3 regions of the Rhizobium sp. LjRoot258 genome follow, and region 3 is predicted to be linked to each of the others. Evidence: riboswitches for the same ligand, from Rfam matches in the RefSeq annotation. Region 3 holds a riboswitch; each other region holds the start of a gene.
What was found. A riboswitch is a leader RNA that binds a small molecule or an ion and turns the genes downstream of it on or off. The one in region 3 is predicted to bind cobalamin.

Region 1: it holds a riboswitch for cobalamin, as region 3 does, so the genes downstream of both, ACSQ9D_RS26610 (ABC transporter substrate-binding protein) here and nrdH (glutaredoxin-like protein NrdH) in region 3, are expected to answer to the same signal.
Region 2: it holds a riboswitch for cobalamin, as region 3 does, so the genes downstream of both, bluB (5,6-dimethylbenzimidazole synthase) here and nrdH (glutaredoxin-like protein NrdH) in region 3, are expected to answer to the same signal.

What each region holds. Positions count from the first base shown of each region.
Region 1 is NZ_CAXUST020000002.1:1,233,899-1,244,010, reverse strand. It holds gene ACSQ9D_RS26630 (extracellular solute-binding protein) at 1-381, opposite strand, end outside; gene ACSQ9D_RS26625 (NADP-dependent oxidoreductase) at 842-1,864, opposite strand; gene ACSQ9D_RS26620 (ABC transporter ATP-binding protein) at 2,499-3,263, opposite strand; gene ACSQ9D_RS26615 (FecCD family ABC transporter permease) at 3,260-4,300, opposite strand; gene ACSQ9D_RS26610 (ABC transporter substrate-binding protein) at 4,297-5,313, opposite strand; cobalamin riboswitch at 5,487-5,716, opposite strand; gene ACSQ9D_RS26605 (GNAT family N-acetyltransferase) at 6,282-6,785, opposite strand; gene ACSQ9D_RS26600 (carbohydrate ABC transporter permease) at 6,805-7,683, opposite strand; gene ACSQ9D_RS26595 (carbohydrate ABC transporter permease) at 7,686-8,576, opposite strand; gene ACSQ9D_RS26590 (ABC transporter ATP-binding protein) at 8,573-9,682, opposite strand; gene ACSQ9D_RS26585 (ABC transporter substrate-binding protein) at 9,777-10,112, opposite strand, start outside.
Region 2 is NZ_CAXUST020000001.1:1,695,865-1,705,976, reverse strand. It holds gene ACSQ9D_RS08545 (DUF1003 domain-containing protein) at 1-169, opposite strand, end outside; gene ACSQ9D_RS08540 (sulfatase-like hydrolase/transferase) at 251-2,179, opposite strand; gene ACSQ9D_RS08535 (TolB family protein) at 2,394-3,227, shown strand; cobalamin riboswitch at 3,253-3,434, shown strand; gene bluB (5,6-dimethylbenzimidazole synthase) at 3,475-4,164, shown strand; gene ACSQ9D_RS08525 (DUF2865 domain-containing protein) at 4,171-5,256, opposite strand; gene ACSQ9D_RS08520 (NADP-dependent malic enzyme) at 5,387-7,699, opposite strand; gene ACSQ9D_RS08515 (UDP-2,3-diacylglucosamine diphosphatase) at 7,945-8,751, shown strand; gene ACSQ9D_RS08510 (MFS transporter) at 8,913-10,112, shown strand, end outside; gene dgcA (N-acetyl-D-Glu racemase DgcA) at 10,085-10,112, opposite strand, start outside.
Region 3 is NZ_CAXUST020000001.1:3,438,821-3,448,932, forward strand. It holds gene nrdE (class 1b ribonucleoside-diphosphate reductase subunit alpha) at 1-797, opposite strand, end outside; gene nrdI (class Ib ribonucleoside-diphosphate reductase assembly flavoprotein NrdI) at 785-1,180, opposite strand; gene nrdH (glutaredoxin-like protein NrdH) at 1,191-1,412, opposite strand; cobalamin riboswitch at 1,657-1,881, opposite strand; partial or broken gene ACSQ9D_RS16880 (TlpA family protein disulfide reductase) at 1,998-2,128, opposite strand; gene ACSQ9D_RS16885 (hypothetical protein) at 2,097-2,219, shown strand; gene ACSQ9D_RS16890 (hypothetical protein) at 2,337-2,867, opposite strand; gene tlpA (thiol:disulfide interchange protein TlpA) at 3,123-3,785, opposite strand; gene argH (argininosuccinate lyase) at 3,827-5,227, shown strand; gene lptM (LPS translocon maturation chaperone LptM) at 5,305-5,499, shown strand; gene lysA (diaminopimelate decarboxylase) at 5,512-6,780, shown strand; gene ACSQ9D_RS16915 (TIGR02302 family protein) at 6,955-9,651, shown strand; gene ACSQ9D_RS16920 (hypothetical protein) at 9,771-10,103, shown strand.

The DNA of each region.
Region 1 (10,112 bases), on a different contig from region 3:
CGGGTTGAGGTGATCGAAGCCTTCAATGTTCTGCGCCGAGAATTCCACCCAGAGCCCAGCTTCGGCGCCAGCCGGCGGAAGGCGCGGATCGAAATGCTCGAAGATATCGGCTTGCGGATCCGTCTTTGTCTTAAGCGCCGCCAGAGCGCGGTCTGCAATCGCGCGCAACCCGGTGTTGTCACCAGCGTCGGTGATCTTCACAGCCAAATCCGGATGAGCCTTTTCGAAGGCCGGGCGGACGATGTTGTTCCAGAAGTCGATGATGTTCGCGTCCGATCCACTGTAGAGATCGATCGTCTTTGTCGCGGCCGCTGCCAGACGTGGCAGCATCAGCATGCCTGCGGCGGCGGTTGTGGTGACAAGGAAATCGCGTCTGTTCATTGCCCTCTCCTTCGGCTCGGATTTAGAAGGCTGTGCTATTCCCGACGCGTAACAGTGTCATGACAAGCAGCCGCATTGGCGAAAAATTGCACAGCTGTGCAATCCTCCTTCTCCCGACCGGCCAGAGGGGTCCCCCACAAGCTCCTCATCCGCCCCGAACTGTTCTGCTCTTCGAAATAGTCTCCCACGAGACGGGCCACGCGATTTTGCAGGGAGCATGGCATCCAGCGAGACGGGAGGCGAAAGGGGAGATTGCGGCACTGATCGAGAAGCCCCTTGTTTCGGTCGACATGCACACGACCGCAGTCTCTCGTCGTTTCCGGCTCCTGAGATTTCCGTTTCGCCTGGTGGTCTATTGCGCGTGTTTGGTAATATGACAACGAGTGGGTTTCGCGAATAGTCTAGAGGTGGCGGTCCCCAACACGGCGCGTTTCGGCAGCATAGCCGGGTTCGGCCAGAGTTAGTCGATGTCTGCCATCCGCACGAGCAGCTTGCCGAAATTCTTCCCAGTCAGCATCCCGATGAAGGCGTCAGGCGCGCGCTCGAGACCGTCCACGACGTCTTCCTTGTACCTGATCTGCCCCGACGCTACGAGCGGGCCGATCTCTTTCTCGAAGGCGCCGTAGTGGTCCTTGACGAATTCCGACTGAATGAAGCCTCGGATCCGCAGGCTACGTCGCAGGACTGCCGACATGGTAGCGGGCAGCCTGTCATGCTCAGCCGCACCCGGACCGTTGTATTGGGCGACCAGACCGCAGACAGGCACGCGGGCGAACTGATTCAAGAGCGGAAGCACAGCGTCCCAGACGTGGCCGCCGACATTTTCGAAGTAGACATCGACGCCCTTCGGGCAAGCCGCCTCGAGATCGGATGCGAAGTCCTTGGACCGGTGATCCACCACCGCGTCGAAACCCAGTTCCTCTCGAACAAAATCGCATTTGTTCTTGCCGCCCGCGATGCCAACCGCCCTTGCCCCGGCGAGTTTCGCAATTTGTCCGACCATGGATCCAACAGGACCGGAGGCGGCCGCGACGACGACAGTTTCACCGTCCTTGGGTTGGCCAATAACCTTCATGCCGCTGTAAGCGGTGAAACCGGGCATGCCCAATACGCCGACAGCAGTCGTGATGGGCGCGCCACGCGTATCAAAATGATGGACAATATCCGCCTTCACGACAGCGTCGGTGCACCAACCCGTTCGAGCGCGAACCTTGTCGCCGGGTGCGAAATCCGGATGACGCGAGCGAATGACTTCGCAAACGGTCTCGCCCTCCATGACACCACCCACTGGCGTTGGTGCCGCGTAGGACTTGGCGTCGCTCATCCGACCGCGCATGTACGGGTCCAGCGAAAGGTACAAAACCCGAAGGGTCACCTCGCCTTGCTGGGGTTCGGACAACTCCAGCTCTTCGAAACGGAAGTTTTCGAGAGTTGGAGCACCCTGGGGTCTACTTGCGAGAACGACACGTCTGGCGATTGGCATATGGATCTCTCTTTGCTGGCAACGCTCGACATCAATCAGATAGGCACGATGCGTCGACTTCAAGGATTGGACATCCCTGATACGGTTTGAATCAAAGCAGGCCTTTCTACTGTCCTCTCGAACGACGAAATGGGCCGAGCGAAGACATTCAGTGACCGGCTAAGCGCCGGTCCAATAGTCTTCAAAGTGGCTTCGCTCATTCTTTGAACCCCGATCGACAACGGCGCTTGGCGGCTCGGCCTCCAATTTCGATGAATACTGCCTACAGTGGGAAGTCGGCGAAGGTTGCAGGCTCCCTGCTGGTGGTCGCTGAAAACACTTCAAGTTCGCATCGTCCAGAATGCCAGGATACGATCCGCTAACGCCACCTGAAGGATCCGATGCCATGTCTGCGGATTTTACAGTGAAGAATTAGTTGAGGAATCATTCATAACAAAATGATTATAAAGGATTTTCTAAAGCTCTAAGTGTATTATTTTGCTAACCATCCGGAAGCGTCAAAATGGTTTGCCAACGATTTCGAAGATGACGCCTCCCATTTGCCGGTCTTCAATTGATCTCCGGATTGATCCAAAGCTGCTCGTCCTGGAGGAGTACGCGCGAACGACCTTCAGCTCGAATTCCGCCCTTCCTTTCACCCCATCGCGTACTGAATGTGATATCGGCCGTGCACGCTCGACCGCTCGATATGGGCGCGGACACCAAAGACTCGGCCGATCAATTCTTTGGTCAGGACTTCTTCGGTTGTCCCTCCGGCCACAACCTCCCCCTTTTGCAGCACTGCCAAGCTGTCGCAGAACATGGCTGCTAGATTGAGGTCATGCATTGCGATGATGCAGGTAATTCCTAGTTTCGAGACCAAGGATAGAATTCCGAGCTGGTGCTGGATATCGAGATGGTTGGTCGGTTCGTCGAGGAGAAGCTCGCTCGGTCTCTGCGCTAACGCTCTGGCGATATGGACCCGCTGGCGCTCGCCTCCTGAAAGCGTCTGCCAAAGCTGGTTTTCCCGACCCTGCATGTCGACACGTTCGAGCGCGTCGTTGACCGCGGCGTCGTCTTCTGCAGCCCACGAAAACAACCGCCCACGATGCGGCGTCCGTCCGAGCTGGACGACATCACGGACAGTCAATTGCGTGTCGGTTGAAGACTGCTGTTCCACGAGAGCCACGCGTTGGGCGAGACTTGCTCTCGATAGTTCAGAGATATCGTCCTCATCAAGTCGGATGACACCGCTGTGCACCTGGCGCAGACGGCAGATCAGGCGAAGCAGGCTCGACTTCCCGGAGCCGTTTGGTCCGAGCAGACCAAGTACCTTGCCGGTTTCCACCGTGATCGTGACGCCGTTAACGATGACCGTGTTGGCGGCGGCGTAGGTCACTTTATCGATCGAAATGCTCACGCGCTCCTCCGGACACGATAGAGGATGACCGCGAAGGCCGGCGCGCCGAAGAGAGCGGTGACCACGCCGATCGGAAGGATCTGCTGCGGGATGATGATCCGTGAGATGATATCGGCGAGGACCATGAAGATAGATCCGCCGAATGCCGTCGCCGGCAGCAAACGCGCGTGGGAAGGCCCGACGATGAAGCGGGCTGCATGCGGTATCACGAGCCCGACGAAGCCGATCGACCCGACGATGCTGACGACCGCGGCAGTCATGACTGCCGTCACACCAAAAAGAACGATCTGAACGCGCCGCACGGCAATTCCGAGTGAGGCCGCGGCATCGGTGCCGAAGGCGAAAGCGTCCAAGGCACGGGCATGAACAAGGAAGACGACAAAGCCGGCGACTGCGATTGGCACCGAGAGGTATACGTCAGGCCAGCGGACGCCGCTTAGCGAGCCCAGGAGCCAGAACAATACGCCGCGCGCTTGCTCGGCATTGGCCGACGTCGTGACGATGTAAGACGTCAAGGCATTGAAGAGCTGCGACCCGGCGACGCCGCACAGGATAATGCGCTCGCTCGATCCGCCCGCTCTAGTGGCGAGTATGCCCACAAGCACGAACGCAATCACTGCTCCGATAAAGGCACCACCCGACAACGTCAGGACGCCGTAGCCGAAGCCCAGGATCATCACGCAGACGGCTCCTGTCGAAGCTCCGGCAGAGATGCCGAGTACATAAGGTTCCGCCAAGGGGTTGCGAAGTAGCGCTTGAAGGATCCCCCCGCAAAGGGCCAGCGATGCTCCCGCGCTTGCTGCCACCAACGCCCTGCTGAGACGATAGTCCCATATGATGCCTTGGTGGATGCGGCTGAGTTCGAACGCCGTTCCGAACAGCCGGTTCGACACAGCCCTCACCGTCGTCACCACAGGAATCGCGATTTCTCCGATGGAAACGGCGAGACTGATCATCAATCCGATGAGAAGGAATGCGGTGAAGGTGAGCGCAAGTAGCGCCCACCATGCCCGCGGTCGGAATGTCGCCCTGCTCACTGCGCCAAGCCGAAGGACTTGATGCCGCTCGCCAAAGTCTCGATGCCGTCGATCGTGCGGATCGTCGGATTCATCGACTGGGCGTCCATCATGATGAAGTGCCTATTCTTGACGGCGTCGAGTTCTTTCGTGACCGCATCGTTCTCAAGGAAGTCGACCTTCACCTTCGGATCGTCGGCGGCGTATCGGCGACGATCCATGGTCGCGATGACAATGACGCGCGGGTTTGCCTGGGCGATCGTCTCCCAGCCCACCAGCGGCCATTCCTCTTCCGTGGTCACCACATTCTTTGCGGCAATGGTCTTCAGAATATATGCGGGCGCACTGTTCTTGCCGGCAACGAAAGCATCGCCATTGACTTCCTTGCTGGAGAACCAGAACACCACGGGCAGGTTCTTGCTCGATGCCGCGGCGATGGACGCGACGGCGTCGGCCTCGCGCTTCTTCAAGTTGGCGACCAAGGCGTCACCGCGATCCTTAACGTCGAAGATTTGCGCTAGTTCGGTGATCTCCTGGTAAATCAGGTCCATCGTGAACAGCTCTTTCCGGACACCGTCTCCACCAACGGTGTTGATTTTTGCGACGCAATCCGTCGGTGCGATGTAGGTGTCGATGCCAAGATCAGCGAACTGCTCGCGCTTGCCGACCGATCCCTGAGCGCCAACATGCCATTCGAATTCGGCAGCCACCAGATCGGGCTCCTCGCCGACCACCGCCTCGAAGCTCGGGTCATTGTCGGCGAGGCGTTTGATCTTGCTGTTGGCGTCGGCATATTGCGGCAGGACCGGCCCTACCCACACTGCAGTTCCCGCGGTTTTGTCGGCGAGGCCGAGCGAATAAAGGACCTCGGTCATTCCCTGACCGATCGAGACGATCTTTTCGGGTGCTTTCTTGAACGTAACTTCTTGTCCGCAGTTGGTGACAGTCAACGGATATTGGGTGGCTGCAAGGCTTGTGCCCGCAAGGCCGGTCAGCCCGAGGGCGAACGTCATGGCGGCGAGAATCTGGCGCATGGAAACCTCGATTTAAGAAGGACAAGCACTGCGGCGTCGCGCGATGGCGCACACGGACGCATGCTTACGTGGTAGGACCGCAGGAAGCCCAATCGAGGCGGGAGATTGTCATAGATCGGCAAAGGTTCAGGTCAAACATGTCTGGTCCTTGTCCAGGCATCCCCGCCCGGCTGATTGGATCGTGTTTGACGGCAGGTCTCCTGGCTCGCGAATATGCGCCGATCATCTGCCTTCCCGCGATGTCGCTGTCGCAGTGGCATGGCCATTGGCCCTGGGATGATCGGCAATCCGCTTACAGTTGCGGGGGCAGCCACGGTTTCGGTCCCTGTTGGGTCGTCCTCACCGTGTTCCCTATTAATCCCCTCGGAGTCATCCTTGGGGAACCGTCACGGACAGTTACGGTGAGCAACTATATCGCGTCAATACAAAAGTTTGGACTTAGCACCCATCCAACGAGCCCCGAAGGACGAAGTCCCCTGACCTGCTACGTCGCCATGGCGATGGTGCACCCACACGGCCTGATCGGATCGGACCGTGCTGGTCGCACCGACCACAGTATCGTGATCAGCATCGCAGATGCGCAGCAGGCCGTTTAGGACATCCGGGACGGCATCTCGATCAGAATATCAAGCAGACGTTCGGCATAAAGGAAAGGGCGGTAACATTCTTATTCATGGTAGTTTAAAGCGCCACTAACTCGGTTAATGGTGACGTTATCTACCATCGTGCGGCCATTTCGATACTCTTGACGCTACAAACTTCTCGCGTGTCTGGTAAATCCTGACCATCTCAGGTGACAACTCCGTAAGCCGAAATTGAACGCCCATAGGAAGATCGTATTTGCCGGAGAACTTCCTTGATGGGTGCTCTGTCCTCTGGACGTTGTAGCAAACATCACTTTGGCACACTGCCGTCGGGAGGTGGCATCCGCTCCATTGGTTCTCGATGCAAATCAACAGTCAGCAGCCCTAGACGTGCGATTCCGAGATTTCCTCTGGCTCGGCCTCGGCCAACATGCCGCGATAGATTCCGGGAATGGATCCCTCGATCGGTACGGCGCCGACGCTCCGCCGGTAGAAATCCATGGGTCCAGCACCGCCGATGACGCCATAGGCGTAGCCCTGCGCATGCATGTCGAGGAGCGTCGTCAGGAGTAACGCATGGCCAGCACCCTGGCCGCGGGCTGCGCTATCGACGCCAGTTGGCCCGAAGAAGCCCTTTGCCGTCGCCTCGTGGCAGGCAAAACCGATCAACGTGCCATTCTGGATGGCGACGAAGCATGTCGGTGGCTGCCGCATGACGGCAGCCGTTGCCTCGGACGACCAGCCAACACCGAAGCGCGGAGTGATCCAGTCGGTCAAAGCCTTCAGCTCCGGCGGCAAAACGCGGCGGATGGTGATGCGTTGGCGTTCCATTCTAGCATCAAGGGCGGCATCGGGCTTGAGATCGTAGAGCTTGACGAGCATATCCATGATTCGTTCCTTTCGATCTTCAACCCTTGACGGCACCGGCGGTCAGCCCGGCGACGATGCGCCGCTGGAAAACGAGCACCACTGCGATCAGCGGCAGGGTCACGGTGACGGACGCCGCCATGATCTGTCCAAAGGGATATTCATAACGGTTGGTGCCCGCGATTAAGCCGATCGCCACCGGCACCGTGCGGTTTTCGTCCGTCAAGGTAAACGTCAGGGCAAAGAGGAATTCATTCCAGGCGAGGATAAAGGCGAGGATGCCGGTACTTGCGAGCGACGGTCCCATCAGTGGCAGCAATATCTTCAGAAGAATGCGCAGATGCGAGCAGCCGTCAACAATGGCTGCCTCCTCCAGTTCGCGTGGAAACTCGCGGATAAAGGTGGTGAGGATCCACGTCGTAAACGGCACGGTCGACAGCAAATATGTCAGCACGAGCGCGCTTGGCCGGTTAAAGAGCCCGAGCCAGTTGATGAGCTCGAACATCCCCGAAAGCACGACCACCTGGGGAAAGATCGAGATCATCAAGATAACCATCAGCACCGCCCGGCGCTGCGGGAAATCGATCCGCCCGAGCGCGTAGGCGGCGCTGATGCCAATCACCAGAGACAGGAAGGTCGTCGTAACCGCCACATAGGCGGAATTCAGCAGCGAGCCCATGAAAACCGGATTGTCGATCAGCTGCCGGTAATAGGTGAAATCGAGTGCCGGCAGGAGAACGGACCGGTAAAGCGCTGCTCCCTGCTTCGTCGATGAAACGAAGGCCCAGTAATAGGGAAACAGCGTGTAGATGAGGACAAGGAACAGCGCGAATATCTGCAAACCGCGCAGTGCGCGGCGCCGCAGCCTGTAATAGGAGCTGGATCTGCGGACCGGGAGGGGAAGCGTCAGATCGGTCATTGTCAATGCCCCGCCGCCTTATCGAGCCGCAATGCACCGATGATGATGATCGCCACCAGAGCCACCAGCAGGAAGACCCAAGTCGAGGCGGAAGAGCCCACTCCGAGTTCCTGGAAGCTGATCAGCCGGTCGCGGGCATAGATGGATACTGTCATGACCTTTTCGTTGCTGCCGGCAAGCACATAGGAAAGGTCGAACATGCGTAGCGCATCGAGTACGCGAAACAGGACTGCAACACCGATCGCGGGCCTCAGCATTGGAAGCGTGATTGACCAGAACCTCTTCCAGGCTGGAATGCCGTCAACTTCGGCGGCCTCGAAGATCTCCTGGGAGATCATCTGCAGACCTGCGAGGATCAGCAGCACCATGAACGGGGTCGTCATCCAAACGTCGATGAAGATCACCACGCCCATGATCAGCGAACTGCTTGCCGTCCAGGCAACGCCATGATCTATGAAGCCAAGTGCCACCAGGATCTTGTTGATGACGCCGAACTGGTCATTCAGCATCCATTCCCAGATTCTGGTAGCAACGACCACAGGGATGGCCCAGGGTACCAGGATGGCGGCGCGCGCAAGTCCGCGGCCGGGGATGGCCTCGTTGATCAGGAGCGCGATCGCAAGGCCCAGCGCCGTCTCGATCGTAACCGAGACAACGGTGAAGACCAGTGTATTCCTGACGGCGAGCCACCAGCTGTGGTCGTTGAAGACCTCGATGAAATTGTCGAGGCCGACCATTGAATAGACGCTGGGATCGTCGAGATAAGCGTCGGTAAAGGCAAAGAAGAATGTCCGTCCGAGCGGCCAAACGGCGACCACCAGCATGGCGACGATGACTGGGAGAAGGAAGAGCCAGGCGGCACGGTGATCGCGGCGAGCAAGGCGTGCGCTCATCGGATGGCCCTCCTAACGTCTGACGGTTCCGCCATCAAGCCGAGTCGCGTGCCGTCGGCGGCAAAGAGAAATACCGCCTGATCGTCGAAGGAAAGCGTGACCGTCTGGCCGATTGTCTCCGCCGCCGGAGCTGCCGCGAGGCGGATGACCCAGAGCGCGTCGCCGGCGATCCGGCAATAGGCGAAGTGTTCGTGACCCAGGTCCTCGACGCGTTCGAGCACGCAGTCGAGACGGCCCGCACCGGTCGGCACGATGCGCACGGCCTCCGGCCGGACGCCGATCTCGGCAATCGTTTCTCCATCGCCAGCCTTCGGCGTCAGCGACAGGCCGCCGGGACCGATGACGCGTGTGCTATTGTCGCCTGTCTGCGTCGCAACCGGGAGAAAGTTCATGCGGGGGCTGCCGATAAAGCCGGCGACGAAACGATTGTCGGGCCGATGATAGAGCTCCGAGGGCGTACCGATCTGCTCGATCCGGCCATGATTGAGGACGACGATCCGGTCGGCAAGCGTCATCGCCTCGGCTTGGTCGTGCGTGACATAGATCATCGTCGTCTTGAGATCGCCATGCAGCTTGGCGATCTCCATCCGCATTTCCATTCTGAGGTCGGCATCCAGATTGGACAGCGGCTCGTCGAAGAGAAAGATATCGGGCTGCCGGACCAGCGCCCGGCCGATGGCGACGCGTTGGCGCTGGCCTCCTGACAACTCCCGTGGCCGCCGATTAAGAAGATGGTCGACCTTCAGCATGCGGGCGACCGATTGCACCTTCTTCGCAATTGCGTCGCGGCGGATGCCCATCGTTTCCAGCGCGAAGCCGATATTCCGGGCGACGCTCATATGCGGGTAGAGCGCATAGGATTGAAAGACAAAGGCAACGCCACGCTTCGAGGCCGGGACGTCGGTTACGTCGTCGCCGTCAATCCTGACCGTCCCAGAGGATGCGGAGATCAGCCCCGCCACGATGCGAAGGAGCGTTGACTTCCCGCATCCGGATGGACCGACGAAGACGATGAACTCGCCATCGTCGATCTTCAGATCCACATTATGAATGACACTTTGTGTTCCGAAACTCTTCGAAACAGACTCCATCGAAACCGATGCCATTTTTCACCTTGGCTTGCGCATAGGGGCACGGCCGGCGCAGCGCCGGCAGCGAAAAACGAGGGAGCCTTAAGGTCGCAGCTCCCTCGCCTTTCAATCAGCGGCTCTCTTTGAGCTTTTCCAGGCGCTTGGCCAGCGAAGCGAAGCCTTCCTTCGGATCGGCGCTGCCCGATAGCATGTCGTGGGTGGAGCGATAGAAGGCTTGTGAGACGCGGTTGTAACTGGTTCCCGTGTAGCCTGACGGACGTACGGCGCTATCGGCAAAAGCCTGCTGGTTGTCCTTCAGGAAGGGGATCTTTTCCAATACGTCCGGGTCACTGTAGAGCGACTGGATGGAGGGGTTAAGGGTTGCCTCGACGGCGCGCATCTTCTGCATGTCCGTGCCGGTGATGAAGTTCACGAAGTCGGCTGCGACTTGCGGCTTGGCACTGTA
Region 2 (10,112 bases), 1.7 Mb from region 3:
AATCCGCCAGGCGCTCTCCAGCGGACGATTCCGCCTGCAAGGCCGCGTTAATGTCCGTCGAGATTATCTTGCGCTCATGGGCTTTTGCGAGAACGCGCTTCTCGATTTCGCCGAGTTCATCAGCAGGTTTGTCGAAGTGATGGTGGATGAGGTCCGATAGGTTATGCATGGCCGACTCCGAATGCTAGATCGCTCGGGCGCCAGTATTCCGTAATGTTTTCAAATTGCAATGCGGGCTTGTGCCGCTCTTTTACGTGCCTTGCGCATACAGCCACGCATGCTGTGGGAAGAAGCGATCGAGCGTCTGAGCCTTGCCGAACATGATGTCGTGCTGGAGGTATCGATAGTCCCGTACGAGAGGATCGAGGCTCTTCGGTTTCAAAACCCAATCGGGCGACGGCGTGTTGTCGCGCGCAATCAGCTGATAGCGATCGATGACGCTGTACTTCTTCTGCACGCGGCCGAGAAAGCCTGTGTAGTAGGGATGCTCGAAGCCGGCGAACTTCAGAAGATGGTAGGGAAGGAGCGACGGGCTGATCGTACCCACATCCTTCTTGCTGCCTTTCTTGTTGGACCAGATGACGAGCGGCGTCTCGTGCTCCTGCTTCATGACGCTGACCGATGCCTTGCGCGTGGCAACCTGGTCCGGCATGTAGCCGGTCGCCATATAGACGTTGCCGAGCGGCGGAAGGTGATCGCCCCAGAGGACGATGATCGTCTCGCGATCGCGCTTCTCGGCCCAATTCATCAGCATCTTGAGGCTGTCGTCGGCTTCCTTGATCCCCTGCGTATAGGTGGCCAGCGTTGCCCGGTCCGCATCGTTCAGGTTGCCCTTGATGTCGATGGTGTTGTGTACGTAACGGTTCGGCTCGTAGGGACCATGTCCCTGCAGGGTGACGCCAAAGAAGAAGAACGGACGATCAATACCGTCGGCCTCGTTCATGATCTCCTTCATAAGGGATGCGTCCGAAGCGAAGATACCCCTCTTTTCCATCGGCGGCAGGGTTTCTTCAGAGCGAAACTGCTCGAAACCGAAGTCCTTGTAGACTTCGTTGCGGTTCCAGAACCAGCCGCTGAATGGATGCAGAGAGCGGGCGGCATAGCCTTCGCCGCGGAAGAACGTCGCAAGCGAGGGGATGTTGCTGCGAATATACTGCTGGTAGGGAATGCTGCCATAGGGCAGGAAGGCATTCGAGAAGCCCGTCAGTGCCTCGAATTCGACATTGGCGGTCATGCCGCCAAATTCGGGTGAGAAGACATGGCCCGACTGCTCGGCCCTGATATTCGGCATGGGATCCGGCGACAGGGTGAGAGTCTTCAGCCGGGTCGGATCCCAGAAGGATTCACTCATCAGCATGATCACGTCGGGCTTTTCGCGCGGGCCGCTGAGATAGCCGTAGTTGCGGCTCGGAATAGCATCAAGCGCCTGTGTACCGAAGCCGACCGGCGCTGCCACGTCGGCCATCGGAATGTTGAAGATGAAGGCGAGGATGAAGCCGTTGCTGCGGTAGTTTTCCTTCTGATCCCACATCATCGGCACGACCTGAAGGCGATCGCGTATGTAGGAGTATTTGGAATAATCCATCAACGCGCCAAAAGCCGCGATAACAGGTAAGCCGATACAGAGTTGACGCAGTTGGGCGGTCCTCGAGAGCCGCGGAAAGCGGCGCCAAGCGAAATGCCAGAGGACGGCAATCGCGGCCGCGGAAAGAACGATGCTAACGACCATGGCAACAGCTGTCCACGGCCGGTCGCGCGCCATCACGGGAAGCAACTCCATGATCTGGCGCCCAAAAAGGATGTCGGATGGATACAGGGGGTCCGTGAGGTAATGCTGCTTCTGGCTGGAGACGATGGCGGGAACGAGCACCAGCGGCAGAACGATCAACGCCGAAATGAAATGTCTTCCCAAGGCAGCGTCCAGCGAGAGCATCAGGACCGTCAACATCACGACCGTTGTCATGCCGGGGCGTACCGGCGATGTCAGGAATTCGCGCACATCGGCCAACCCATCGCGGGCGATTATTTCGACCGCTACAGTGGCGAAGAGAGCAATCAGGGCCGAAAGGCAAACTCCGAGCGCAGCGCGTAAAGCTGGCGATTGGACGCTTCCCCTGACACCGGTGGAAAGCGACGCGAAACGCGCTGCCGCTGCGGACCTCATTACCAACGCGATCAACTAAGAAACTCCAACGTCATAAAAGCTTCATCGAACTGTCACACCTTCGTCATGAACGCTAGATGAACCGGTATGTTTCCCGCATTTGTGATCGGTGGATAAAGCGCCGCCCGGCCAACGGGCGCCGTCCGCGGATGCCCGCTTCGGTTCACTTGCTTGTGCTGAGCGGCGAGCCGTCGTAGGTCTGACGAATTCGATGTCAGGAGGATTCAGATTGAGAAGTTCCATCGAGATCTACAACATCAGAAAAGGCCAGGCGCGGGTTGTCTGGCAAACCACGCAACTGGTGGAAGCGCCGAACTTTTCGCCGGATGGAGGCTATCTTCTGCTAAACGGTGACGGGCTTCTCTACCGCCTGGCGCTTGACGGTTCAGGCAAGGTCGAGAAAGTCGATACCGGCTTTGCCACGGCCTGCAACAACGATCACGGCATCTCGCCTGACGGCCATCAGATCGTCATTTCCGACAAGACCGAGTTCGGGAAATCGACGATCTATGTGCTTCCGGCAGAAGGCGGCGCGCCGCGCCTGGTGACGCAAAATCAGCCGTCCTATTGGCACGGCTGGTCGCCCGACGGGAAGGATCTCGCCTATTGCGGCATCCGCGACGACCTATTCGACATCTACACGATTTCCGTAGACGGCGGCGAAGAGAAGCGGTTGACGCGTGGCGAGGGGCGCAACGACGGGCCAGACTATTCAGCCGACGGCCAGTGGATCTACTTCAATTCCAGCCGCACGGGCCTCATGCAGATCTGGCGCATTCATCCGGATGGGACCGGCCTCGAACAGATCACCAGCGACAACTACGGCAATTGGTTTGCTCATCCGTCGCCCAACAACGATAAGGTCCTGATCCTCTCCTACGACCCGGACGTCTTCGACCACCCGCGCGATCTCGACGTTCGTCTGCGGCTGATGGATATGGATGGCGGCAACCTGACGACGCTCTTCGGACTGTTTGGTGGGCAGGGAACGATCAACGTGCCGAATTGGTCGCCGTCGGGCGATGAGTTCGCCTATGTGCGGTACTACCCGATCTCAGCATGAGGGATTGCATCGACAGGTTTTTCGCGGCATAGACCCTCCGTCGGGTGCCCGTCTCAGGCGGGAGAATCGGGAATTCGGTGAAAAACCGAAACGTGCCCAACGCTGTAAGGCTGACGACTGCCGCAACGAGCCACTGGTCCAGTATCGGGAAGGCGCGGCAGCCGGATGACGCCAAGTCAGAAGACCGGCCCGACATCATAGACTGACCCGCGCGGACGGCGGGCGGTTGTGTTGTTGGGGATTGACGATGCGACCAGAAAATTCAAGCTCCCTTTTGGGAGCCGCAGCCTTTTCGACCGAGGAGCGTGACGCCGTATACAAGGCGATCTCGACGCGTCGTGACGTACGCTCGGAATTTCTCCCGGACCCCCTACCGGTTGACGTCATCAGCAGGCTTTTGACGGCTGCGCATCACGCGCCGTCCGTCGGGTTCATGCAGCCTTGGAATTTCATTCTGGTGCGCGATCAGCAGGTGAGGGAGGAGGTCTGGCAGGCGTTCGATTACGCCAACCGCGAGGCCGGCGAGATGTTTCAGGGAGAGCGACAGCAGCTCTACCGGTCGCTGAAGCTGGAGGGCATCCGAGCCGCACCGCTCAGCATTTGCGTCACCTGTGATCCCAATCGCTGCGGCGATGTCGTTCTCGGCCGAACGCACAACCCACGAATGGATTCCTACTCCACGGTCTGCGCCGTGCAGAATCTGTGGCTCGCAGCCCGCGCCGAAGGCGTGGGGGTCGGCTGGGTGAGCATATTTCACGAGTCCGATATCAAAAGGATTCTCGGCGTTCCGGAGCGGGTCGAGATCGTTGCCTGGCTCTGTGTCGGCTATGTCGATCAGCTGTATCAACAGCCGGAGCTGGCGGTCAAAGGGTGGCGCCAACGCCTGCCGCTCGAGGAGCTTGTCTTCATGGATCTTTGGGGCAAGTCAGCGGACTGAAACGGACTACTGTTGCTGCGGCTGGGGGCCTGGCTTTGCCGGGTTCTTGAGGTCGATCGTGCCTTGGTCGCCGGCAAGGAACTGCGGGCCGATCTGGCGCACCTTGCTGCTTGCCGGATCATAGGGCCTGTCCGGCACCTGAGGCTGCGGCGCGGCCGGTGCGACGGCTTGGCTCTCCCTCTCGGGCTTCTTGGTTTCGATCGTTGTGATCGATCCCTGTTGTGGCGGTTCGCTGATCGATTGGTTTTTTCGCATCCGTGCGTAGTAGGCGTTAAGATCGCAACTGCAGGACGACTTTTCGCCGGGCTTGCGGTTCTTGTAAGCGAAAGCATTCGGCATGGCGGTGTAAGGAGCGCCTGTCGTCGCTGAGAGCATCTGCGATGTCTCGGTGCTGGAGACGTCATGATAGAAGAGCTCGGTTTCGATGCCTGGACACATCTTCGAGCAGGTGTCGGCATCGCGGGCAAAGTCTTGGGATGTTGCGTTCGAGCTCAACGGAAAGAAGCCGCCGTCGCAGCTTCGCACGCATACAGTGTTCAGATGAGAGAGCGGCGACATGCCCGGGAGACCATAACGGCGTTGGCTGGGCTCGCCACCCAAGGGAATGAACGTGTCGTTCCGCAACGCCTGATCTTCGATGCTGGGTGGCGGCGCATATCCTTCGCCGGTTTCAGCGGGCCACTGCTCCTCGTTGCAGCCATTGTCGTCGAGCGCTGCAAGAAGCTCGTTCCTCATGCGGACATCCTCACTCTCGCCGCGCAGATCGTCGCGACGCTGCTGCAGATAACGGATGTTGTCGACCATCTTGGCTTCGGCGCGCTCGAGTTCCCCGCAGTAGCCGTCATCATCGCCGATCACGACCATGCTGCCGCTCGTGCAGCCGTTTTGGCGCAGATCGCTCCGGAGTTTGCGAAGTTCGAGGTTTTGTTCGGCTATGGCGCCGGCGTATTTGCGCACTTCGGGCGTGCTGCCGATGATCTGCGGCAGGTCGGCGAGGCGGCCGCGCAGGTCGCCACAGATCGCCGGCACCTGGGCATGGGCTGGCCCGGTCAGAGCAAGGGCGGCTGTGAGTGACAGAATCCAGCGTTTCAAGGCATCGTCCCATCGATGAGCAAAGACCAGGGTCATCAGGCGCGGCGTCCTGCCGCGCCTTCATTGCTAGCCCGTTTGTCGCGGCAAGCTGCGGTCGGAACCTTAACGCATTTTCTCGATCTGCCGCAAATCACGCTGGCTGTGAAGCTTCGACGACGGCGAGGGCGGCCATGTTGACCACGCCGCGGGAGGTCACGGAAGGCGCCAGGATGTGCGCCGGCAGTGCCGCGCCAAGCAGAATCGGCCCGACATGCAGTCCGTCGATCATCGACTTTACAACGCCCAATGTGATGTTGGCCGCATCGAGGTTCGGGAAGACCAGCAGGTTGGCTTCGTCATGCAGTGTCGTATCAGGCATGACGCGCTTGCGCAGGGCGTCGGAGATTGCGCTTTCGCCGTGCATTTCCCCGTCGACTTCCAAATCCGGCGCAGCCTCGCGCACCAGCTGAAGCGCAGCGCGCATCTTCGTCGCGCTCTCGGATTCACGCGAACCGAAGTTCGAATGGGATACAAGGGCAGCGCGCGGCGTGATGCCGAAGCGCTTGATTTCCTCTGCGGCGAGTATTGCGGACTCGGCAATCTCTTCGGCGCTCGGATTGAATGTAACGTAGGTGTCGGTGAAGAAAGTAGCACCGCGTTGAGAGATCAGCAGGCTGAGCGCCGAGAAGTCGCAAACGTCTTGCCTCTTGCCGATGATCTGGCGGACATCGCGCAGATGCTTCTCGTAGCGGCCTTCCAGGCCACAGATGAGCGCATCAGCTTCGCCGCGCTTTAGCGCCAAAGCGCCAATGACCGTCGTGTTTGTACGCACGATCGTGCGGGCCGCTTCCGGAATGACGCCACGCCGTCCGACCAGCGAGAAGTAAAGATCCACGTATTCGCGGAAGCGCGGATCGTCTTCCGGATTGATCACATCGAAATCTGCAAGCGGGCGGATGCGCAGACCGTAACGCTGCAGGCGGGTTTCGATGACCGATGGGCGGCCGATCAGAATCGGCTCGGCAATGCCTTCTTCGAGCAGGACCTGTGCTGCGCGCAGGACGCGCTCATCCTCGCCTTCGGAGAAGATAACCCGCTTGCGCTCGGCGTTCTTGGCCGCAGCAAAGATCGGTTTCATGATGAAGCCGGAACGGAAGACGAAGCGATTGAGCTGATCGAGATAGGCGTCAAAATCGTTGATCGGACGCAACGCGACACCGCTCTCGGCAGCGGCTCTCGCGACTGCCGGGGCAATGCGCAGGATCAGGCGCGGATCGAAGGGCGAGGGGATCAGATAGTTCGGACCGAAGACCGGTGTCTCGCCCGAATAAGCGCGGGCCGCGACATCAGATGGTTCCTCGCGTGCAAGGGCGGCAATGGCGCGCACGGCGGCCATCTTCATTTCTTCGTTGATCGTCACTGCGCCGCAATCCAGCGCCCCGCGGAAAATGTAGGGGAAGCAGAGAACGTTGTTCACCTGGTTCGGGAAGTCGGAGCGACCGGTGCAGATCATCGCATCGGGGCGGGCAGCGCGGGCGAGATCGGGCATGATCTCCGGCGTCGGGTTGGCGAGCGCCATGATCAGCGGGTTCGCGGCCATCTGCGCGAGCAGTTCCGGCTTCAGCACGCCGGCGGCGGAAAGGCCAAGGAAGACGTCGGCGCCACCGATGTTTTCGGCGAGCGTGCGCGTGTCGCTCTTCTGGGCATAGACGCTTTTCCACGCGTCCATCAACTCGGTGCGGCCTTTGTAGACGAGGCCTTCGATGTCATGGACCCAGATATTTTCCCGCTTGGCACCCAGCGTGACGAGGAGGTTGAGGCAAGCAAGGGCTGCCGCGCCGGCGCCTGAGGCGACGATTTTGACCTCGTCAATCTTCTTGTTCGCAAGTTCCAGGCCATTGAGGATAGCGGCAGCGACGATGATGGCGGTACCATGCTGGTCATCGTGGAAAACCGGGATCTTCATGGTCTCGCGGAGCCGACGCTCGATCTCGAAACATTCCGGCGCCTTGATATCCTCGAGATTGATGCCGCCGAAGGTCGGCTCGAGCGAGGCGACGGTGGCGACCATCTGATCGACGCTCGATGCCTCGACTTCGATGTCGAAGACGTCGATGTTTGCGAATTTCTTGAAAAGGACGGCCTTGCCTTCCATGACTGGCTTTGAGGCAAGCGGACCGATATTGCCGAGGCCGAGAACGGCCGTACCGTTGGAAATGACCGCAACCAGATTGGCGCGCGAGGTATAGTCGGCCGCCGTTTCGGGATTGTCGCGGATCGCCAGGCATGGTGCTGCAACACCCGGGGAATAGGCGAGCGCCAAGTCGCGCTGGTTGCCGAGCGGTTTGGTCGCCTGGATTTCGAGCTTGCCCGGACGGGGATAGCGGTGAAAGTAGAGCGCCTGCTCGTCGAGGCTTCCACCTGCCAAATTCTTTTCCGTCTTGGACTTTTCCTGATGATCCATCGTCGCCTCCGAGCTGCCGCATGCTGTCTTGGAGTGTTTTCAATACATCAAACGGCATGGCGGAACAGTCGGAATTTCGGTTCGAAATGCGAAAACAACGCAAATCTGCCGTGACGTCAGCGCAGGTCCACGGAAACCGGGAAAATCCACCAAGACAGCAGCATGTCATCTTCCTGAAACACGACTCTGGTTTTGGAGAGGGAGGTGAACGATGGGACACGAGCAGGGTGCTTGTGAGGGACAATATGGATACGCGGCACTTCCGTACGCTTTTCATTTCCGATGTGCATCTCGGCTCCAAGGCCGCGAAAGTTGACTTCCTGCTCGACTTTCTCAAGCATCACGACGCGGATACCATCTTTCTTGTCGGCGATATCATCGACGGCTGGCGGCTGAAGCGTAGCTGGTACTGGCCGCAGGACTGCAACGACGTTGTCCAGAAGCTGCTGCGAAAGGCGCGCAAGGGCACGCGGGTCATCTATATCCCGGGCAATCACGACGAATTCCTTCGCGACTTTCCGGGCACCCATTTCGGCGGCATCGAGGTCGCTGAGCGGATGATGCACGAAGCGGCCGACGGCAAGAAATACCTCGTGCTGCATGGCGACGAGTTCGACGTCGTCGTGCGCAACGCGCGCCTGCTCGCCTATCTCGGCGACTGGGCCTACGACATGGCGATCATGATCAATGTAGGCCTAGCAGCCATCCGCCGCCGGATGGGCATGCCCTATTGGTCGTTTTCCGCATGGGCCAAGCTGCAGGTCAAACACGCAGTCAACTTCATCGGCGAATTCCAGCGTGTCGTCGCTGAAGAAGCCCGCAAGCACGGTGCCGATGGCGTGATCTGTGGCCATATCCACCACGCGGTGATGGAGGACATGGACGGCATCCGTTACATCAATACCGGCGATTGGGTCGAAAGCTGCACGGCGATTGCCGAAAATCAGGACGGCACGTTTGAATTGATCGAGTGGCGTGCAACGAGTGGCATGCAGCCGATCCCGATGGCGATCGGCCATCGTGAAAAGGAAGTCGCGCAGCAGGCCGCCTAAGCGCGGCCTTTCGCTCCCCAATTCAATGCGTCAATTTTGCCCGTTGTGTCTTTGCGACAGGCCCTATTTATTTTTTGAAACGTTTCAGATGGGCAATTTCTTGCCATAGTCGCCTCTAGGTTGATGTGTTAGGCAACGTTCAGTTTCCTGCAGGTCCACCGATGATTCCCGCTCAAAATCCTCCGGCAAGTGAGGAGGCACCACCGCGCTTTCGGCTGCTCAGTGCCTTGTCGTACTGTGCGCCGTTGCTCGTCAATGGCGTGGCCTTGCCGTTCTTCCCGATGTGGCTTGCGCTGCACCAGTTCAACGACCATGAGATCGGCGTCATTCTCGCCGTGCCGATGGTCGTGCGAGTCCTCGTCGCCCCTATTGTCGCGATGTATGCCGACCGGATGAAGGAACGGGCGGATGTGTTGCTGTTTTCTGGCTGCCTATCGCTGCTAACGGCGATTGCGCTCTACTGGACCAGCACGTTCTGGCCGGTGCTGATCGTCTACACGATCCAGGGAGCAACCTTTGCCTGTTACGTCCCGGTCGTCGAGTCGATTGTGATCTCAGGTGTCCGGCGTTGGGGCCTGGACTACGGTTCGATGCGGGTATGGGGTTCGGTGGCGTTCATCGTCTCCACCCTGATCGGTGGGCAACTGATCGGGCGCTGGGGCGGCGAGATGGTGTTGCCGGTCATGACATTTGGCTTCGTGACAACGGTGGTGATGGCGATCTACTGCCCACGAATCGGCCCGACGCGCAGGCGTGGCACACCGGTCGATATCTCGGCGGCGACCGGGAGTTCGCTACGACAGCCTCATCTGCTCGCTTTGCTGATCGGCGTCGCAATCCAACAGTCGAGCCACGCGGTCCTGCAGGCGTTCGCGTCCCTCTACTGGCGCGATCTCGGCTTCTCCGGCACACAGATTGCCGTCCTTTGGAGTGCCGGCGTCGCGGCCGAAGTGTCGGTGTTTTTTCTGTCTCGTCGGCTGAGTCGCCGATTTAGCGCCTGGACGCTCATTCGCTTCGGTGCGGCGGTCAGCGTGTGTCGCTGGATCCTGTTCCCGATGCATTGGGGTTTCTGGGGCTTCTTTCTGCTCCAGTGCATGCATTCCTGCACGTATGCCTTCGTGCATACGGGTGTACAGAGACGGATCGTCGCCTCGGTGCAGGAGACCCAAGAGTCGTCGGCACAGGGCGCCTATTTCTTCTACAACGGCATGTTCATGGGACTAATGACGATTGCTTCCGGCTACATCTACGCATGGCTCGGCCTCGCAAGCTACTACGTCATGGCGCTGGTTGCCCTAACCGGGCTGGGCCTCGTAATCGCGGCCTATTATCTTCAGCCCCAAAGCGTTGTTTCCGGCGGC
Region 3 (10,112 bases):
TGGTGCGCATTGAGATAGACTGCCCCTGCCCCTTGGCGTGCGCCGAGTTGGTTGGCGTAAGAGAACGAATCTTCCAAAAGCTTCATGACAGGAATGACGCCGGAAGACTGAGCCTCGATCTGCTTGATCGGAGCACCTGCTTCCCGCAGGTTGGTCAGAGAGAGTGCAACACCCCCGCCGCGCTTCGACAACTGAAGCGCCGAATTGATGCCTCGCGCGATCGACTCCATATTGTCCTCGACGCGCAGGAGAAAGCAGGAGACGAGTTCGCCGCGTTGCTTCTTCCCGGCATTGAGGAAGGTCGGCGTCGCGGGCTGAAACCGCCCGGCGATGATCTCATCGACCATATGACGGGCGAGGTTTTCGTTGCCGCGGGCCAGCGTCAGGGCAACCATGCAAATGCGGTCCTCGTAGCGCTCCAAATAGCGCTTTCCGTCGAAGGTCTTCAGCGTATAGCTGGTGTAATACTTGAATGCCCCGAGGAAGGTTGGGAAGCGGAACTTTTTCCCATAGCCATGGTCGAAGAGATCGCGCACGAAGTTGAACGAATATTGGTCGAGAACTTCCTGCTCGTAATAGCCCTCGGTCACCAGGTAATCGAGCTTTTCCCTGAGGTTATGGAAGAAGACGGTGTTCTGGTTCACATGCTGCAGGAAATACTGCTTGGCCGCCAGCCGATCCTTGTCGAGCTGGATTTTGCCGTCCTCGTCATAGAGGTTCAGCATGGCATTGAGGGCGTGGTAGTCGAGCGCGGCTTCTGATGCCTTCAAGGGTCGATCGAGCGTTAGCGTGTCCAAAATCGTTCCAATCCGTGTCTGACGTTGTCGACATCCGCCGCCGTGCCCAGCAGCTCGAACCTGTAGAGGTATGGCACCTGGCACTTGGCGGAGATGATGTCGCCGGCGATCCCGAAGGTCGCTCCGAAGTTGCTGTTGCCCGCGGCGATGACCCCGCGGATGTTCGAACGGTTTTCCGCGTCGTTGAGGAAGCGGATCACCTTTTTGGGCACGGCCCCCTTGCCGCCTTCGCCGCAATAGGTGGGGACGATCAGGACGAAAGGACTGCTAACCGCAAGGTTAGCGTCGCCGCCGATCGGGATGCGTTGGGCCGGCAGACCCAGCTTTGTTACGAAGCGATGGGTGTTTTCCGACCGACTGGAAAAATAGACGATCTCGCCCATCGTCCTTGCCTCACACCAGCGCGCTGATCATATCGGGGCGGAACCCGGCCCAATGCTGCTCACCTGCGACGACCACGGGCACCTGGCGATAGCCGAGGCCCTGCACCAGTTCGTAGGCCGCAGTATCGGTGGAAACGTCGATCACGGTATAATCAATGCCCTGGCGGTCGAGTGCGCGGGTGGTCGCGGTGCACTGGACGCAGGCGGGCTTGCTGTAAACGGTAATGCTCATCAATATATCCTCGTGTATCAGGAAGGCATAAGGGATCGTTCGGACATCCGCCGATGTCCGTGCGACAAATGAAGACAGCTGTTGCCGATTGCCGGGCGCGCTAAATGCCCGTCACTCGCGCAGATGCAAATCGAAACTCAAGGACCTAAGACTTCACCCCGAAGTGGCTCATGCGGGGCATTGGCGGAAGCGAAGACGCGACATCATGCGCAATCCAACGCTCGCCGTCCGGACACCCCGCCCGTGGACGTTGCTGATCGAGGCAGGTCTCCTGGCTTGCAGGTCATAGCGCTCATTCTCGCCTTCCCAAAATCAAAGACTTCAGTGGCTTTGTCGAACGAATGCTCGCCGCTTACAGTTGCGGGGGCAGCTCCGGCATTGCTCGGCCCGTCATGGACGTCGCGCACCGTATTCCCGTCTTAGCTTCCGATCCTTGCGAATCTGAAGAACCTCGAACACTACATATAGTATATGAGGTTAATTTCCCGTCAATGGCTATGTTCACACCAGCCGGTGAAAGTCTGGGAAATCGCAATGCCTCTCCGCAGGCGTGTCGGACGGATCGACCTGGATCGAAAATTGGAGCTAAGCAGAGTATTCGATCTGCATCGCGTCGCTGATCAGCGCCTTGGCGTCCTCGCTGTCCCAGGCCGCGGGGCCGTTCATGGCGGAGACAGACAGCCCATGTCATCGATCAGCAGCGTGACGGGCAGGCCGACTCCACGTATCGAGGCCGGCTGGCCCGGCCGCAAGTCCGGCCGTGGCTTCTACGACTATCGCGGCGAAACGCCGGTCCCGACCCGCTGAGACGCCAAATGATCTCGCGGATCCACGAGATGTCGGGTTCCATTCCTGCTATTTGAGGTTAGCCTCTCACACCAGATCGATAAGCTGATGAAGTGACCTGGCAAAAACCATCAACGCCTATACGCCACGGGCGTCGCGCTTTGCCTGTGAAACAGCGCCAGCCTTCCGCATTCTACCTCGCTCCATAGGACGGATGAGATTTTTGCGCTTTGAACTTTCGATCGAGTGCATGCCTGCATGAGCCTGGCGTGCGTTAAATGACTCGTCTTTCTCGCTTTTCGCTTCACTCTTTCGCGCCAACACGGCTCGCATGTTCTCGACCATCTGAACTTTAGCGAGCATTCTACGCCGACGAGCCTGTTCGGCATTTACACTACGCACGCCCATTGCCAGAACTTCGAGTTTGGCTCTCGTGCCGGTATCCTTGCGCGCTGGCGTCGCCCCTTTGGGTTGGGCCTTGCCTCGAATTTCCCTGCGCTGTCTATTCGCCTCGCTTTGCGCACGATCGCGCCTTTCACGTATTCGCTTGGCGAGGTCCGAGAGATCAGCATCCGGCAGGCCCTGCATTGCCGGATGGTGGGTTTTTTGAACGAGTTGCCATTCGTCCGCCGTTAGCAAACGTTCTGCCTGCTTGCGCGAAATTGCCATCTACGCCTCCTACGCTGTCGCACCAGTAAACTGACTTGCGTTCGATAGGGCTCGCCTGCCGCCTGAGCGAAGCGAGCTAAAGCTTCAAAAGCTTGGGAGACGCCGTCTCCTTCCGTCGCAGGTTCGACTTATGCGCGCTAAGCACGTGACGTCGTCTCGTTCACAATCTAGCGCCGCACGGCAAGGTCCGCAATGGGCCTTCAATATCGGTGGTCGTGTGGCGTCTTTCGAGGGAGTATTCTAAGTTGTCGACACTCACGACCCCACCGCACCCTTGATCAGCGCCTTGGCATCTTCGCTATCCCAGGCCGCCGGCCCGTTCATGGCAGAGATCAGGCAGCCCTTGTCGTCGATCAGCAGCGTGACGGGCAGGCCGAACGCCAGGCCCTTCTTCTTCAGGCTGTTGAACACCTCGATCGTGTTGTCGCGATAGAGCTTGAGCGCATCGACGCCGATCTCGCTCAGGAAAGCTTTCGGTTTCTCGTCGTCGCCGGTATCGATGTTGACGGGAACGACCTGGAACCTGTCGCTGCCCAACTCCTTCTCCAGCGCGTTCAGGGCCGGCATTTCCTCGCGGCAGGGTACGCACCATGTCGCCCAGAGATTGAAGAGCACGGTCTTGCCGGTGAAGTTGTCGAGCGTCATCGGTTTGCCGTCGGCGCCCTTGAAGGCGATGGTGGTGAGCTTGCGGTGCTCGTCGGCGGCAACCATTGCTGCGACCTGGCCCTTCAGGAGCGGCGAAATCCTGGCGGCGACGTCCTTCGCCGCCGCGCATTCGCCCGATGCCGTTTGCGCGCCGCCATTGCCAGACCCGGCTTCCCTGATGTAAACCGCTGCCGCACCGGCAATAATGCCCGCGATGGCCGCGATCCCGATCAGCTTGAGGGATGGCAGGCGCAGGGGCGTTCTTGTCGTCATTTCGTTCTCCGAGACACGCGTTCTTCAAGGCAGGCATCTTCATGGCCGACAGCACGGACACCAAATCCTCCAACCAGATGTGGGGCGGACGTTTCGCTTCCGGCCCAGATGCGATCATGGAGGAGATAAATGCCTCGATCGGTTTCGACAAGAAGCTGTTTGCACAGGACATCCGCGGCTCGATCGCGCACGCCACCATGCTCGCCCACCAGGGTATCATTCAGTCCGATGATAAGGACAAGATCGTCAACGGGCTAAACACGATCCTGTCAGAGATCGAAAGCGGCAATTTCGAATTCTCCCGCCAGCTCGAAGACATTCACATGAATGTCGAGGCACGGCTCGCGACGCTGATCGGCCCAGCCGCCGGCCGCCTGCACACCGCCCGCTCGCGCAACGACCAGGTCGCGCTCGACTTCCGCCTCTGGGTGAAGGAAGAGCTTGTGAAGACCGAGCAACTGCTGACCAACCTGATCGCCGCCTTCCTCGACCGCGCCGAAGAGCATGCCGAAACCGTCATGCCAGGCTTCACGCATTTGCAGACGGCGCAGCCCGTCACCTTCGGCCATCACTGCATGGCCTATGTCGAAATGTTCGGCCGCGACCGCTCGCGCGTACGCCATGCCATCGAGCATCTCGACGAAAGCCCGATCGGCGCGGCGGCGCTGGCCGGTACTGGCTATCCGATCGACCGCCACATGACCGCCAAGGCGCTCGGCTTCCGCGAACCGACCCGCAACTCGATCGACACCGTCTCCGACCGCGATTTCGCCATCGAATTCCTGGCGCTGGCCGCCATCTGCAGCATGCACCTGTCGCGTCTGGCCGAAGAGATCGTCATCTGGTCGACCCCGCAATTCGGCTTCGTGCGCCTGTCGGATGCCTTCTCCACCGGCTCGTCGATCATGCCGCAGAAGAAAAACCCCGACGCCGCCGAACTGGTGCGCGCCAAGACCGGCCGGATCAACGGCTCGCTGATCGCGCTTCTGACCATCATGAAGGGCCTGCCGCTCGCCTATTCCAAGGACATGCAGGAAGACAAGGAGCAGGTCTTCGACGCCGCCGAGAGCCTGGAGCTGGCCATCGCTGCCATGACCGGCATGGTCCGCGACCTGACGATCAATACCGCGCGCATGAAGGCCGCAGCCGGTTCCGGTTACGCGACTGCCACCGACCTTGCCGACTGGCTGGTGCGCGAGGCCGGCCTGCCGTTCCGCGACGCCCACCATGTGACCGGCCGCGCCGTGGCGCTTGCCGAGAGTAAAGGTTGTGATCTCGCCGAACTGTCGCTTGCCGATCTGCAGGCGATCAATCAGGCCATTACCGACAAGGTCTACGACGTTCTGACGGTCGAGGCATCGGTTGCAAGCCGCAAGAGCTTTGGAGGCACGGCACCTGAGGAAGTGCGCAAGCAGATCGCCTACTGGCGCGCCCGCAACTGACCTCAACAATCAGGGTGCACAAGGTGGATAAACTTCGCTATGAAGGTGTCCACCAGTGCCGCTCCAAGAGGAATTCCATGCAGAAGAGCTTGCCGCAGATCGTCCGCCTGACGGTTGTTTTCGCCGTGATCGGCCTTGCCGTCGCCGGGTGCGGTCGTAAAGGCGATCTCGATCCGCCGAGCGCGAACGCAACGAAGACCGGCGACTCGTCGAAACCGACGCCGCAGCCAGGCACCGCGGATAGACCCTTCATCATCGATCCGCTTCTCTAAGAGGCAACTGACGTGAACCATTTCCAGTATCGCGACGGCGTCCTCTACGCCGAAAACGTTCCCGTTCCCGAGATTGCCAAGGCCGTCGGCACACCTTTCTACTGCTATTCCACGGCGACGCTCGAGCGCCACTATCGGGTGTTCGCCGAAGCATTCAGCGATGTCGACGCCATGGTCTGCTACGCCATGAAGGCGAATTCCAATCAGGCCGTGCTGAAGACGCTCGGCAATCTCGGCGCCGGCATCGACGTCGTCTCCGAAGGCGAGCTGCGCCGCGCGCTCGCCGCCGGCATCCCGGCATCGCGCATCATGTTTTCCGGCGTCGGCAAGACACCGCGCGAAATGGATTTTGCGCTCGAGGCCGGCATCTACTGCTTCAATGTCGAGTCCGAGCCGGAACTCGAGATCCTTAATCAGCGCGCCATTAAATCGGGGAAAAGGGCACCTGTCTCCTTCCGCATCAATCCCGATGTCGACGCCAGGACACATGCTAAGATCTCGACCGGCAAGAAGGAAAACAAGTTCGGCATCTCCTGGGAGCGCGCCCGCGCCGTCTATGCCCGCGCTGCGACCCTGCCCGGCATCGAAGTGACCGGAATCGACATGCATATCGGCAGCCAGATCACCGAACTGCAGCCGTTCGAGGACGCCTTCAAGCTACTGCGCGAGTTGGTGAGCATGCTGCGCGCCGACGGCCACGACATCCATCACGTCGATGTCGGCGGTGGCCTCGGTATCCCCTACCGGGATGACAACAACCCGCCGCCGCATCCGGAAGCCTATGCCGAAATCGTCAAGAGCCAGCTGCGCGAACTGAACTGCAAGATCGTCACCGAGCCCGGCCGCCTGATCGTCGGCAATGCTGGCATCCTGGTGACCGAAGTGATCTACGTGAAGGACGGCGGCGAAAAGACCTTCGTGATCGTCGACGGCGCAATGAACGACCTCATACGCCCGACCCTCTATGAAGCCCATCATGAGATCCGCCCCGTCGTGATCTCCGCAGCAAACGCGCCGCGCATCAAGGCCGATGTTGTCGGCCCCGTCTGCGAAACCGGCGATTTCCTGGCGCTCGACCGCGAAATGGCGATGCCGAAACCCGGCGATCTTTTCGCTATCAGCTCCGCCGGCGCCTATGGCGCGGTGCAGGCCGGCACCTACAACAGCCGCCTTCTTGTTCCCGAAGTGCTGGTCAAGGGTAGCGATTTCCACGTGATTCGTCCGCGCGGGACCTACGAAGAGCTCATTGGCCTCGATTCCGTCCCGACCTGGCTGGGGTGATCACGCTCTCGGTGATGGCATCACTTTTTGGCGAAGAGCCGTGAAAATCCGACATTGGCCGGCGCTTGCCCTCGCCTTCGCCACAAAGAATGTTATCCTTGACCGAGAGCGAATTGCCGCCGGCAATCGCCGGATGTGCACTCTGCCCTCGAACGCCAGCTCGCGGAGACCGGATTGAATAAGCGCTCCAGCAGCGAGAAACGCGGTGCATTTGCCCTGAGGCCGTCCTTGGCTCGGCTGGTTGCGGCGAAGCGCTTTCTGGCGCGCCTGGTCCTGCTGTCCGAACAGATACTGCCCCTGCTCCTGCCGATCCTGTCGGTTGTGGCGCTCTATCTGGCAGCGTCGTGGTTCGGTGTCTTCCGCTACGCGCCCGACTGGGTCCGCGTGGCGCTGCTGATCATTTTCGCGGTTGCCTCTCTCGCAACGCTTCTTCCCCTGCGCCGGCTTCATTGGCCCGACACAGCCGCCGCCGACCGGCTGCTCGAACAGCGCAACGGCCTGCAGCACCAGCCGGTGGCCGTTCAGGAAGACGAGCCCGCCACCGACACGCCCTTCACGCGCGCCCTCTGGCGCGAACACCAGACGCGTATGGCGGAGAAGATCGCGGCGCTCGACACCGGCTTCCCGCGTCCCGACATCGCCTCCCACGACAGAATGGCGCTGCGTGCCATCCCGGCCCTGCTTGTGGTGACGGGTTTTGCCTATTCACTATCGACGAACGGCGGCTCGATCACCGACGCGCTGCTGCCGCGGCCGGCACCGCAAGCCATCGATCCTGCCGTGCGCATCGATGCCTGGGTCACGCCACCCTCCTATACCGGTCGCGCACCGATCTACCTGACGGTAAACGGCACCGAGCAGGCGGCGATCCGCGTTCCCGAACTCTCGAACCTTACGGTCCGTGTCAGCGGCGGCAAGACCGCCGAGAAGGTCGTCTTCCGGCATGAGAATGGCGAGGCACAGGACATCGCGCCTCAGGAAGCGGCCAAGCAGCCCGTGCCTCCGGCGGCGACGCAGACTGAAGGAACGGCTGCACCCCCCGCTGCGTCGGCCGCTACGCATCTGATGAAGCTCGAGGAAAACGGTGAGCTCGAGGTCAACGGCCGCACGTGGAGTTTTGAGGTTATTCCTGACAAGGCGCCCGAGATCGCCTTCAATGGCGTGCCGAAGCCGACGGTCAACGGTGCGCTCGAAATCGGCTTCACCATCAAGGACGACTACGGCGTACAGGAAGCGCGTGCGGAGATCGTTCCTGTCGACACCGAGCCGACCGCAACGCCGCTCTACCCGTTGCCCGACTTTCGCCTGGATATCCCCCGCCGCAATTCGCGCGACGCCAAAGGCGTGACTAGCAAGAACCTTACCGAGCACCCACTCTCGGGTAAGCGGGTCCGCATCACCCTTGTTGCCAAGGACGCCGCTGGCCAGACCGGTCGCAGCCCGCCGCACGAGATGACGCTGCCCGCCCGCCCGTTCAACGAGCCTCTCGCCGCGGCCGTGGCCGAGGAACGGCAGGTCTTCTCGCTCGATACCCGGAAGATGCCGGAAGCGATCGCGCTGAACGAAGCACTGACGCTCCGCCCGGAAGAGACGATCCCGAGCCTGACCAATTACCTGCTGCTGCAATCCGCACTGACACGCATGAAGCTCACCAAGGGCGACGAAGCGATGAAGGACACCGCCGATTACCTCTGGGATATCGCGGTCGGCATGGAGGACGGCGATCTTTCGCAGGCCGAGCGCAACCTGCGCAACGCCCAGCAGAACCTGGCCGATGCCCTGCAGCGCAATGCACCTGATCCCGAGATCAAGAAGCTCATGGACGAGCTTCGCAAGGCGATGCAGGAATATATGAAGGAGCTTGCCCAGCGCATGCAGAATGCGCCGATGCAGCCGAACCAGAACGCCCAGAACATCATTCGCCAGCAGGATCTGGAGCGGATGATGGACCAGATCGAGAATCTCGCACGCTCGGGCAATCGGGACGCTGCCCAGCAGATGCTCTCCGAGCTGCAGCGAATGATGAACAACCTGCAGGCCGGCAGGCCGCAGCAGGGGCAGCAAGGCCAGGACAACAGCCAGATGCGCCAGCAAATGGACAAGCTCGGCCAGATCCTGCGCGACCAGCAGAAACTGATGGAAGAGACGTTCAAGCTGGACCAGCAGCTGAAGGACCGCATGCAGCGCGGCGATCCCAACATGGGCATGAACGATCCGTTGCTCGACGACATGCCGATGGACAATGACGGCATGCAGCAGGATCAGCAACAGGGTCAGCAAGGCCAGGGTCAGGACCCGAACCAGCAAGGCCAAAACCAGCAGGGCCAAAATCAGCAGGGACAGTCGCCTTCCGACCAGATGACGGCCGAGCAGCTGCGCGAGGCCCTAAAGCAGTTGCGTTCGCGCCAGGACGAACTCGGCAAGCAGCTCGGCGAGTTGCAGAAGGGTCTTGGCGACATGGGCATCAAGCCCGGTCCGGGCTTCGGTCAGGCCCAGCGCGAAATGGAAGGCGCCGGACGCGAGCTCGGCCAGGGCCACGGTGAACCTGCGATCCAAGGCCAGGGACGTGCGCTGGAGGCGCTGCGCCAAGGCGCGCGCGACATGATGAACCAGATGATGCAGGCAATGCAGGGCCAACAGGGACAGGGTCCGCAGGGTCAGGTCGGGCAAGGCAACCAGAACGGCCGCGACCCGCTTGGCCGTCCACGCCGCGCCGAAGGACCTGATTTCGGCGATCAGGTGAAGGTGCCCGACGAAATCGATGTGCAGCGCGCCCGCGAGATCCTGGACGCCATTCGCGAAAAGCTCGGCAACAACCCGCCGCAGGAGATCGAACGGCGCTACCTGGAACGGCTGCTGGACATCCAGTAACCCAACTGTGCCAATTCAGGTCACAATAGCGTGAGATTCGCTGCCTCCACGCCGCAGATACCTATGTCTACTGTGACGCGAGATCGCGCGTCGTTTGGGCACGAGTTGAGGGTATTTCCATGAGAACGGATTTGAAGCTGATCGCAGCTGTCGCTCTTGGATTCGGCATGGCTGCAAGCACAGTAAGCGCGATGGATATCGGTGGTTTCGCCACGACCAACAGCGGCGGCAGGACCATGGCTGCCGACGGCTACGAATCGAGCCGAAGCTGGCGCGGATCGAATGCCTACCGACCGGCTCCCTATAGCATGGAGACGACAGGGAGCATTTCGTCCAACGGCTCCAGAGCACGGCGACCAGTCAATTGCCCGCCGCGGCCGGTTCCTGGCACGCTGCAGACGCAGGGCGGGAACAGTGGAACGACCATAAATCCGGCTTGCCCCGACTATTGAGAAGCCGCG